Regions from separate parts of the Streptomyces thermoalcalitolerans genome, predicted to be linked through region 1. Evidence: riboswitches for the same ligand, from Rfam matches in the RefSeq annotation. Region 1 holds a riboswitch; the other holds the start of a gene.
What was found. A riboswitch is a leader RNA that binds a small molecule or an ion and turns the genes downstream of it on or off. The one in region 1 is predicted to bind S-adenosylmethionine.
Positions count from the first base shown of each region.

Region 2: another riboswitch for S-adenosylmethionine. It lies ahead of ABD224_RS11030 (aminotransferase class V-fold PLP-dependent enzyme); the one in region 1 lies ahead of thrC (threonine synthase).

Region 1 is NZ_BAAAHG010000038.1:19,436-24,899, forward strand. Features, by position in the region: gene groL (chaperonin GroEL) at 1-229, opposite strand, end outside; gene ABD224_RS20430 (cold-shock protein) at 560-763, opposite strand; gene ABD224_RS20435 (ubiquitin-like small modifier protein 1) at 1,210-1,485, opposite strand; gene thrC (threonine synthase) at 1,482-2,786, opposite strand; SAM riboswitch class I at 2,805-2,982, opposite strand; gene ABD224_RS20445 (glucosyl-3-phosphoglycerate synthase) at 3,129-4,100, shown strand; gene ABD224_RS20450 (alpha,alpha-trehalose-phosphate synthase (UDP-forming)) at 4,294-5,464, shown strand, end outside.
Region 2 is NZ_BAAAHG010000013.1:124,512-129,975, reverse strand. Features, by position in the region: partial or broken gene qcrB (cytochrome bc1 complex cytochrome b subunit) at 1-1,020, shown strand, start outside; gene trpD (anthranilate phosphoribosyltransferase) at 1,176-2,240, shown strand; SAM riboswitch class IV at 2,314-2,430, shown strand; gene ABD224_RS11030 (aminotransferase class V-fold PLP-dependent enzyme) at 2,750-4,090, shown strand; gene ABD224_RS11025 (Lrp/AsnC family transcriptional regulator) at 4,230-4,511, opposite strand; gene ABD224_RS11020 (rhomboid family intramembrane serine protease) at 4,777-5,464, opposite strand, start outside.

The DNA of each region.
Region 1 (5,464 bases):
CGACTTCCTTGACCAGCTCGGCGCCGATCTTCTCGTACGGGTCCTCGAGCTCGATCTCCTTGGCGATGGAGACACCGTCGTTGGTGATCGTGGGGGCGCCCCACTTCTTCTCGAGGACGACGTTGCGGCCCTTGGGGCCCAGGGTCACCTTGACGGCGTCCGCGAGCTGGTTCATGCCGCGCTCGAGGCCGCGCCGCGCCTCCTCGTCGAACGCGATGATCTTGGCCATGTGAAGTGGTCCCTCCAGGACTGGGGGTGATTCCTTCGGACCGCGCCCGCGCCCGCGACGGACGGCTCGCCGGCCAGTGGTTCCTTGCTCCACCGGACCTGCGGGCCTCACCGACCCGGTCCTTCCGTTGTCACTCTCACCTTCAGAGTGCTAACGCCAATGATTAGCACTCGGCATGGTCGAGTGCAAGCGCCCCCGGAGGGATCAGCCCGGGGCGAACAGGGAGAAGAGCCCCGGATCGAACCGGACGAAAGGGACCGTCGCACCGGAGAAAAAGCACACGCGAAGGGCCCGCGCCCTCGGGGCGCGGGCCCTTCGTCCGAAGAACGTTCAGGCGGTGACGCGGACCATGTCGGCCTGCGGGCCCTTCTGACCCTGCGAGATCTCGAACTCGACCCGCTGGCCCTCCTCCAGCGTGCGGTAGCCGTCCATCTGGATCGCGCTGTAGTGGACGAAGACGTCTGCACCACCGTCGACCGCGATGAAGCCGTATCCCTTCTCCGCGTTGAACCACTTGACGGTGCCCTGAGCCATGCCTAACTCCCCTATTACTGGCCCTTGCACAGATCCACACTTCGCGGATCCGGGTCAGACCTCACCCCCCATGGATTGGGGGCGTGCGCCGGAACGCGTCGACCGCGGCTGAATGTATCTGCCCAACTGCCCTCTGCAACAGGTCACTCGGACGAGAAATCCGGACGCCGACGGCCGGGAATGTGACGAGAATTCACCTGAATTCAGGTCAAGTCAGGCCGCACGAAAGAGACATATGCCACAAAGAGCGCACACATTTTGGCTGCTTCTTGTCGGCTGTGCGGCAGGAATTCATGGCTCCGCATCAGGGAATCGGGAGCGCGTTCCCCAACTCTACCGCGTTTAATCCCACAGAATCGCCCCCTCCGCTTCTCTCACGGAGGGGGCAATCCCGAACACACTCGGTGACGCCTGTTACCGAAGGTAACGAGCGTCCGCGGAGACGGTCATCCGCCGGCGACGGCCGGGATGATCGAGACGCCCGCGCCGTCCGGCGTGGCCGTCTCCAGCCCCTGCTCGAACCGGACGTCGTCGTCGTTGACGTAGACGTTGACGAACCGGCGCAGCTTGCCCTGGTCGTCCAGGACGCGGGCGGCGATGCCCGTGTACTTCTTCTCCAGGTCGGAGATGACCTCCTTCAGGGTCGCCCCCTCGGCCGTGACCTCGGCCTGGCCGCCGGTGTAGGTGCGCAGGATGGTGGGGATACGAACGGTCACGCTCATTGCAGGCCAGCCTCTCGGAAGGAGTCCAGGTTCGGGCGGATCGTCGCGGTGAGCCCCGTGCCGGCCACCGCGTCCAGCGTCTTCAGACCGTCGCCGGTGTTGAGGACGACCGTGGTCTTCGCCGGGTCGAGGACGCCGTTCTCGATCAGCTTCCTCGTCACGCCGACGGTCACCCCGCCGGCCGTCTCCGCGAAGATGCCCTCGGTCCGGGCGAGCAGCTTGATGGCGTCCACGATCTGCTCGTCGGTCACGTCCTCCACGGCGCCGCCGGTGCGGCGCGCGATGTCCAGGACGTACGGCCCGTCGGCCGGGTTGCCGATGGCGAGCGACTTGGCGATGGTGTCCGGCTTCTGCGGCCGTACGACGTCGTGGCCGGCCTTGAAGGCGGCGGACACGGGGGAGCAGCCCTCGGCCTGCGCCCCGAAGATCTTGTACGGCTTGTCCTCGACCAGACCGAGCTCGATCAGCTCCCGCAGCCCCTTGTCGATCTTGGTGAGCTGGGAGCCGGAGGCGATCGGGACGACGATCTGGTCGGGCAGCCGCCAGCCGAGCTGCTCGCAGATCTCGTACGCCAGCGTCTTGGAGCCCTCGGCGTAGTACGGCCGCAGGTTGACGTTGACGAAGCCCCAGCCCTCGCCGGCCGGGTCACCGATCAGCTCGGAGCAGAAACGATTCACATCGTCGTAGGTGCCCTCGATGCCCACGAGCCGGCCGCCGTAGACGGCGGCCATGACGACCTTGCCCTGCTCCAGGTCGTGCGGGATGAACACGCAGGAGCGGAAGCCGGCACGGGCGGCGGCGGCGCCGACGGCACCGGCGAGGTTGCCGGTGGAGGAGCAGGACAGGGTGGTGAAGCCGAAGGCGCGTGCCGCCTCCAGGGCCTGGGCGACCACACGGTCCTTGAAGGAGTGCGTCGGGTTGCCGGAGTCGTCCTTGACGAAGAGCTTGCCGGCGTCGACACCGAGTTCACGGGCGAGGTGGTCGGCCTGGACGAGCCGGGTCCAGCCCGGGTTGAGGTTGGGCTTGTCGGCCACGTCCGCGGGGACGGGCAGCAGCGGCGCGTAGCGCCAGAGGCTCGTGGGACCCTCCTCGATCCGCTTGCGCAGCCCCTCGGTGTCGTAGGCCGAGAAGTCGTAGGCGACCTCCAGCGGGCCGAAACACTCCTCGCAGGCGAAGACCGGGCCGAGGGGGACGCGGTGGCCGCACTCGCGGCAGCTCAGGGCCGTGGCAGGGCCGAGGTCGACGGTGGAAACGGTGGAAACACTGGAACCAGTGCTGCTTGCAGCAGTCTGCACAGCCATGTGAGGCGAGGCCCTTTCTCCTCATCTTCCTCACGACGCATCTCGCCGTGAGACGGAATTGGCACCTTCCCTAGCCAGGAGCCTCGCGTGAACGACCGACCGTGACCGGAGGGCACCGGTCAGCGGTCTACGAGAACCGGCTGGAGGGTTGCCGGGGCTTCATCGGGCCGTGTCCCTCTGCCCCTCTGGATGAGCTGTATGAGGTTGTCGGTACGCGGTTGTAAGGCGGCGGAGACCCCGGTATGCGATGGTCATCCGCGTTGCTCAAGACTGTATCCGAAGGGCCACGACCGTCGAGATGGCCGTCCGAACCGCGAGACAACCGTGAGGAGCCGCCAGACCGTGCTGGAAGAAGTCGAGCGCTGGCTCGCCACCCGCTCCTGGTCCGTGGCCGACCGTCCGCTCCGCCAGATCCTGGCCGCCAAGCAGCACACCGGCCAGACGGTCTCCGTCGTCCTGCCCGCCCTCAACGAGGAGGAGACCGTCGGCGACATCGTCGCCGTCATCCGGCGCGACCTGATGGAGCAGGCACCGCTCGTGGACGAGCTCGTCGTCGTCGACTCCGGCTCCACCGACCGCACCTTCGAGGTGGCCGCCGCCGCGGGCGCGCGGGTCGTGCACCGCGACGAGATCCTGCCGCGCCTGCCGGCGGTGCCCGGCAAGGGCGAGGTGCTGTGGCGCTCCCTGCTCGTCACGCGGGGGGACATCATCTGCTTCGTCGACGCCGACCTCAGGGACTTCTCCTCCGACTTCGTCACCGGCATCGTGGGCCCGCTGCTCACCGATCCCGGCATCGCCCTGGTCAAAGCCATGTACGACCGGCCCCTCACGGTGTCCGACGGGTCCGCCTCCGACGCGCTCTTCGCCGGGCAGGGCGGGCGGGTCACCGAGCTGATGGCGCGTCCGCTGCTCAACATGCACTGGCCGCAGCTGGCCGGCTTCGTGCAGCCGCTCGGCGGCGAGTACGCCGCCCGCCGCTCGCTGCTCGAGCAGCTGCCGTTCCCCGTCGGCTACGGCGTCGAGCTCGGCATGCTGGTCGACGCCCTGCACCTGGTGGGTCTGGACGCCCTCGCCCAGGTCGACGTCGGAGTGCGCAAGCACCGGCACCAGGACGGGCAGGCGCTCGGCCGGATGGCCGCCGCGATCTACCGCACCGCCCAGCTGCGCCTGGCCCGCGGTCATCTGCTCCGCCCCGCCCTGACCCAGTTCGAGCGCGGCGAGAACGGCTTCGAGCCGCGGACCTACCCCGTGGACACCGAGGAGCGGCCCCCCATGGTGGGGATCGCGGAGTACGCGGCCCGGAAAGTGGCGTGAAAGCCACGGAAGAACACGGAAGAGCGCGAAAGAACGCGAAGGTAACGCGAAAGAGCGCGGAAGAAGGGGCGGGAAAGCAGCGTGCGGCCGCGGCTCGCCCCTCTGGCGTGAAACCCCGGTTCACCCGTGCACGGCCGTTCACGCAGCGGAGTCGTACGTTTGAGCGTTTCCGGGTCGGGCTAGGTTGAGGACCATGGCTTCAACCCACGGTGCCAAGGTACTGGTCGCTTCCAATCGCGGTCCGGTCTCGTACGAAGTGCGCGAGGACGGCTCGCTGAACGCCAGGCGCGGCGGCGGAGGGCTGGTCTCCGGGCTGTCCGCGATCGGTCCGGAGGCGGGCGCGGTCTGGGTGTGCGCCGCGCTGAGCGACGCCGACCGGACGGCGGCCCACCGCTTCGAGGGCGGGCGCCGGCTGCCGTCGGAGGACACCGGCGGTCAACGGGTACGGATGCTCGACATCGACGCGGAGGTGTTCTCCGACGCGTACAACGGCATCGCCAACTCCGTGCTGTGGTTCGTCCACCACATGCTCTACCAGACCCCCCTGGAGCCGGTCTTCGACGCGGAGTTCCGCCGCCAGTGGGCGTCGTACGAGGCCTACAACCGGGCCTTCGCCCAGGCACTGGCGGAGGAGGCGGCCGAGGGCGCGACCGTGCTCGTGCAGGACTACCACCTGACGCTCGTGCCGGGGATGCTGCGCGACTTCCGGCCGGATGTGCGGATCGGGCACTTCTCGCACACGCCGTGGGCGCCGGCGGACTACTTCCGGCTGCTGCCCGACGACATCGCCGAGCAGGTGCTGCGCGGGATGCTGGGCGCGGACCGGCTGGGCTTCCTCACCCAGCGGTGGGCGAACGCGTTCGCCGACTGCTGCGACGCCCTGGTCGGCGGGCTCGGCGGCACCCGGATCGGGGTGCACGGGCTGGGCGCGGACGCCGAGTTCCTGCGGGAGCGGTCGCAGCGGGCCGACGTCAAGGAACGGATGGTGGCGCTGCGCGAGGAGATCGGCGCGGCTCCGGACGGAAGCGCGCGCAGGACGATCGTGCGGGTGGACCGGACGGAGCTGTCCAAGAACATCGTGCGGGGGCTGCTCGCCTACCGGCAGCTGCTGGAGGACCGGCCGGAGTGGCGCGAGCGGGTGGTGCATCTCGCGTTCGCGTATCCGTCGCGGCAGGACCTCGCGGTGTACCGGGAGTACACCGCCGAGGTGCGGCGGCTGGCGGAGGAGATCAACGAGCAGTACGGGACGCCCGGCTGGCGGCCGGTGCTGCTGCACGTCAAGGACGACTTCGCACGGTCGCTGGCGGCGTACCGGATCGCGGACGTGGCGCTGGTCAATCCGATCCGGGACGGGATGAACCTGG
Region 2 (5,464 bases), on a different contig from region 1:
CCCGGCCACGACTTCGTGGCCCGGTTCTACGCGATCCACATCCTGCTGCTGCCGGGCATCATGCTGGGCCTGGTCGTGGCCCACCTGATCCTGGTCTTCTACCACAAGCACACGCAGTTCGCGGGCCCCGGGAAGACCAACAACAACGTCGTCGGCATGCCGCTGCTGCCGGTGTACATGGCCAAGGCCGGAGGCTTCTTCTTCCTGGTCTTCGGTTTCCTCGCGGCCCTCGCGGCACTGGTGCAGATCAACCCCGTCTGGTCGATCGGCCCGTACCGTCCGGACATGGTGTCCACCGGCGCCCAGCCGGACTGGTACATGGGCTTCGCCGAGGGTCTGATCCGGGCCATGCCCGGCTGGGAGATCAACTTCCTGGGACACACGCTCGTCCTGGGCGTGTTCATCCCGCTGGTCCTCTTCGGTCTGGTCCTGGCGGCGATCGCGCTCTACCCGTTCATCGAGGCCTGGATCACCGGCGACAAGCGCGAGCACCACATCCTGGACCGCCCGCGCAACGCCCCGACCCGCACGGCCTTCGGTGTGGCCTGGATCACACTGTATCTGATCACCTTGGTGGGCGGCGGCAACGACCTGTGGGCCACGCACTTCCACCTGTCGATCAACGCGGTCACCTGGTTCGTCCGGATCGGCTTCTTCGTCGGACCGGTCGTCGCGTTCATCGTCACCAAGCGGATCTGCCTCGGTCTGCAGCGCCGCGACCGGGAGAAGGTGCTGCACGGCCGTGAGACCGGCATCATCAAGCGCCTGCCGCACGGTGAGTTCATCGAGGTCCACGAGCCGCTCAGCCAGGAGCAGCTCTACACCCTCACGGCGCACCACCAGTACGAGCCGGCCGAGATCGCTCCGGCGGTCGACGAGAACGGCGTCGAGCGCAAGGTGGGCATCACGCAGAAGCTGCGCGCCAAGCTCAGCCACGCGTACTACGGCGAGGGCAACCAGATCCCGAAGCCGACCGTCGAGGAGTACAAGGAGATCACCAGCGGTCACGGTCACCACTGATCATGTGATCACCGGCCGCTGAGCGTTGCACGCCACAGCGAGAGGCCCCGTCCGAACCCCGGACGGGGCCTCTCGCCGTACGCCGGGCTGGATAGGGTGGAGTCCGTCCGAGACCACGCGTCCCGATGCACGGGACACCGACCCAGGAGCGGCCCATGAGCGCTGTGACCCCCGCAGGAGGCGACACCGCGGCGGGCCTTTCCTGGCCCGTCCTGCTGAACGGCCTGCTGGAGGGCCGGGACCTCACCGCCGACGAGACCGCCTGGGCGATGGACCTGATCATGCGCGGTGAGGCGACCGATGCGCAGATCGCCGGATTCGTGGTGGCCCTGCGGGCCAAGGGCGAGACGGTGGAGGAGATCACCGGCCTGGTCCGCGCGATGTACGAGCACGCGAATGTGATCGAGGTGCCGGGCGAGACCGTCGACATCGTCGGCACCGGCGGCGACGGCGCGAAGACGGTGAACATCTCCACGATGTCCTCGATCGTCGTGGCCGGTACGGGCGCCAGGGTCGTCAAGCACGGCAACCGGGCCGCGTCCTCCGCCTCCGGGGCCTCCGATGTGCTGGAGAAGCTCGGCGTCAACCTGGAACTGACCCCGCGGCGGGTGGCCGAGGTCGCCCAGGAGGCCGGCATCACCTTCTGCTTCGCCGTCAAGTTCCACCCGGCGCTGCGGCATGCCGGTGCCGCGCGCGGCCAGCTGGCCATCCGCACGGTGTTCAATGTGCTCGGCCCGCTGACCAACCCGGCCAAGGTGCGGGCACAGGCCGTCGGGGTCGCGGACCCGCGCATGGCCCCGATCGTCGCCGGGGTCTTCGCCGAGCGCGGCCACTCCTCCCTGGTCTTCCGGGGCGACGACGGCCTCGACGAACTCACCACGACCTCCACCTCCCGGGTGTGGGTCGTCCGGGACGGCACCGTCACCGAGGAGCGGTTCGACCCGCGCGACGTCGGCATCGAGCCGGTGCCCGTGGACGCCCTGCGCGGCGGGGACGCCTCCTACAACGCCGAGGTCGCCCGGCGGGTGCTGGACGGCGAGAAGGGGCCCGTACGGGACGCCGTCCTGCTCAACTCGGCGGCGGCGCTGGTGGCGTTGCGGCCGGGCCCGGGCACGCTCGCCGAGCAGCTCCGGGAGGGCATGGAGCGCGCGGCGGAGTCGATCGACTCCGGGGCGGCCAAGCGCACACTGGAGCGCTGGGTGGCGGTCAGCAACGCATGACGGCCAGGCGTGCGGTCCCGCGATCCGGACACGGGTTGCGGGACCGCGGCCGTTTCCCGTACCTTCCCCTGCAGGTCATGAGTGACAGTCAAGTGGCCCCGGCCGACTGTCCGGCAACCCTCCGTCCGTGGCGGGGTGCCCCGGGTGAAGACCGGGCCGCAGGCAGCGAGGTCTGCGGCAAGCGCGGACCCCTCGTGTTCACCAGGGGTCCTGGTCGTACGAGGGAGTCTTCCGTGAGCAAGCGAATGCGTTAGGGCCGCAGAGCCCCGCCTCCGCGTTTTCCTGTTTGTCCTCCTGTTTCCTTCCGCCTCTTCTTCGCCTCTTTCGGTCTGCGCCTCGACTCGGCATTCGGCGCGGCGCCGGGCCCAGACGAAGAGCAGACGAAGAGCCGACGAAGAGGACGCCACCGGAGAGGACGCACACCTTTTTCCGTCTTTTTCCGTCTTTCTCCACGCTCGAGCCGTGCCCGCTCGCGTGGTGATTCCGCCTGCTTCCACGGGAGTTCACCCATGTCCGTCTCCACTGTCGCCGCCGAGAAGTCCGTCTGCTCCCCTCTGCCCGTCCTGGGAACGGAGGTCACCGTCCCGCTCGTCACCGGCGGCGAGATCACCTACGCCGCGCTGGACTACGCCGCCAGCGCACCCGCCCTGAAGCGGGTCTGGGACGACGTGGCGGCCTACGCGCCGTACTACGGCAGCGTGCACCGCGGTGCGGGCCACCTCTCCCGGCTCTCCACCGAGCTGTTCGAGGACTCCAGGAGAACGGTCGCCGAGTTCCTCGACTGCCGCGGCGACGACGAGGTGATCTTCACCCGCTCCACCACCGACTCGCTGAACCTCCTGGCCCGCGCGCTCCCGGCCGGCTGCCAGGTGTTCGTCTTCGAGACCGAGCACCACGCCGCACTGCTGCCCTGGCGGCACGCGCGGGTCACCGTCCTCGACGCCCCGCGCACCCCGCGGCAGGCCGTACGGACGCTGGAGGCGGCCCTGGCCGCCCGCGACCCCCACGGCCCGGCCCTGGTCTGTGTCACCGGCGCCTCCAACGTCACCGGCGAGCTGTGGCCCGTGAAGGAGCTGGCCGCCGCCGCGCACGCCCACGGCGCCCGCATCGTCCTGGACGCCGCCCAGCTCGCCCCGCACCGCCCGGTGTCGGTCCGCGACCTCGACGTCGACTGGGTCGCCTTCTCGGGCCACAAGCTGTACGCCCCCTTCGGCGCGGGCGTGCTGGCCGGCCGCGCCGACTGGCTGCACGAGGCCGAGCCGTACCTGGCGGGCGGCGGCGCGAGCCGCGCGGTCGCGCAGCGCGCCGACGGGGGAGTGGACGTCCAGTGGCACGAGAGCGAGGCCCGTCACGAGGCCGGCTCCCCGAACGTCATCGGCGCCTACGCCATCGCCTCCGCCTGCAGGGCGCTGACCGAGGCCGGCTTCGAGGCGCTGGTCGCCCGCGAGCAGCACCTGATCCGCACGGTCCGCGAGGGCCTCGCCGGGATCCCGGGAGTGAGGATCCTGTCGCTCTTCGGCGACGACGCCCCGAGGGTCGGGGTGATCTCCTTCGTGGCCGCGGGCTGGAACAGCTCCCACCTCGCCGCCGCCCTCTCCGCCGAGTACGGCATCGGCGTCCGTGACGGCCTGTTCTGCGCGCACCCCCTGCTCCGCGTCCTGCTCGGCGGCGACGCACAGTCCCAGGGCGGCTGCGGGACCGCGGACGCCGCCGTCCGTGTCAGCTTCGGTGCGGGAACGCCCGACGAGCACGTGGAGCGCTTCGTACGGGCGGTGAGGGAGCTGGTCGAGAGCGGCGCGAAGTGGCGCTACCGCACGGAGAACGGCCGCTGCGTCCCGGTGGCCGGGTGAGCGGCCCGAGGGCCGCGGCCCTGACTGACGGGCCCTGCCGGGCAGGCCGTACCGGCACGCGGCCCTGCCGCGCGGGTGCGACCGGCCGTGAACGGGCCGCACCCGCGCACCTTGCGCCCCGCGGGCGCCCGGGCGTCCTTCAGGAGTCCAGTCCGATGGCGAACGCGGCCTCGAGGTCGTGCTGCGAGTACGTGCGGAAGGCCACATGCGTGTCCGTGGCCTCCACCCCCGGGATCTTGCTGATCCGCCCCGGGATGACCTCCGCCAGGTCCTCGTGCTGCCGCACCCGCACCATGGCGATCAGGTCGTAGGTCCCGGTCACGGAGAACACCTCGCTCACGTTGTCCAGCGAGGCGATCTGCTCGGCGATCTCGGGGATCCGGTCCACGCTGGTCTTGATGAGGACGATCGCGGTGATCACGGCTGTTTCTCTCCCTCGGGGGCCGGAGCGGGGGTGGCCCTCACTCTAGGGGATGCCGTCCGGATCGTGCCGTGGGCCGAAGGCCCCGGCCCGCACTCCCCTACTGCCCTGGACGGGCGCGGGGCACCCCCAGCCGCGCCGCCGTCACCCGCCGGCGCTCCGTGGCGGCCCTTTCCTCCGCCCCGCGGCCGCACGCACCGGCCCCGCCCGACCCGGCCGCGGGGCACCGCTCACCCGGCCCGGCCGGGTCCGGACGGCACTCCCCTCAGCCCGCCCGTCTTCCCCCACCGCCCCTCCAGGGCCGCGCCATGTGCCCCTTGACCGGGCCGAAGCCGGCCCATGCGCAGACGAAGCCCAGAGCGAAGCCCACCACATGGGCCAGATAGGCCACGCCCGGCCCCTGCGCCGGGCGTCCGGCGGCGAGCCACTGCAGGGACGCCCAGAACGGCAGCACGACCCATGCGGGAAACCGCAGCGGCAGGAAGAACAGGAACGGGAAGAGACTGGTCACCCTGGCCCGGGGGAACAGGTGGAGAAACGCGCCGAGGACCGCCGATACGGCCCCCGAGGCCCCCACCAGGGACTGCTCGGAGGCGGCATGGGCTGCCGCGTAGCCCACCAGGGCGAGAGAGCCGCAGCCGACGTAGAACAGCATGAACCGGACGGAGCCCATGCGTCTCTCGGTCATCGCTCCGAAGACGTGGAGGAAGAGCATGTTGCCGAGCAGATGCACCCAGCTGCCGTGCACGAACAGGGCCGTCGCCGGGGTGAGGGCGGCCCGTGGCGTCCCGGCGAACAGCTCGGCGGGGACCACGCCCCAGCGCCGGAAGTACGCCCGCTGGGCGAGAGCCAGCGCCTCACCGGTGCCGTAGCCGGGAACGAGCCCCGCCGCCGGCCCGGTCACGAAGATCAGGCAGCACAGGACGATCAGGGCGCAGGTCACCGGAGCCCGC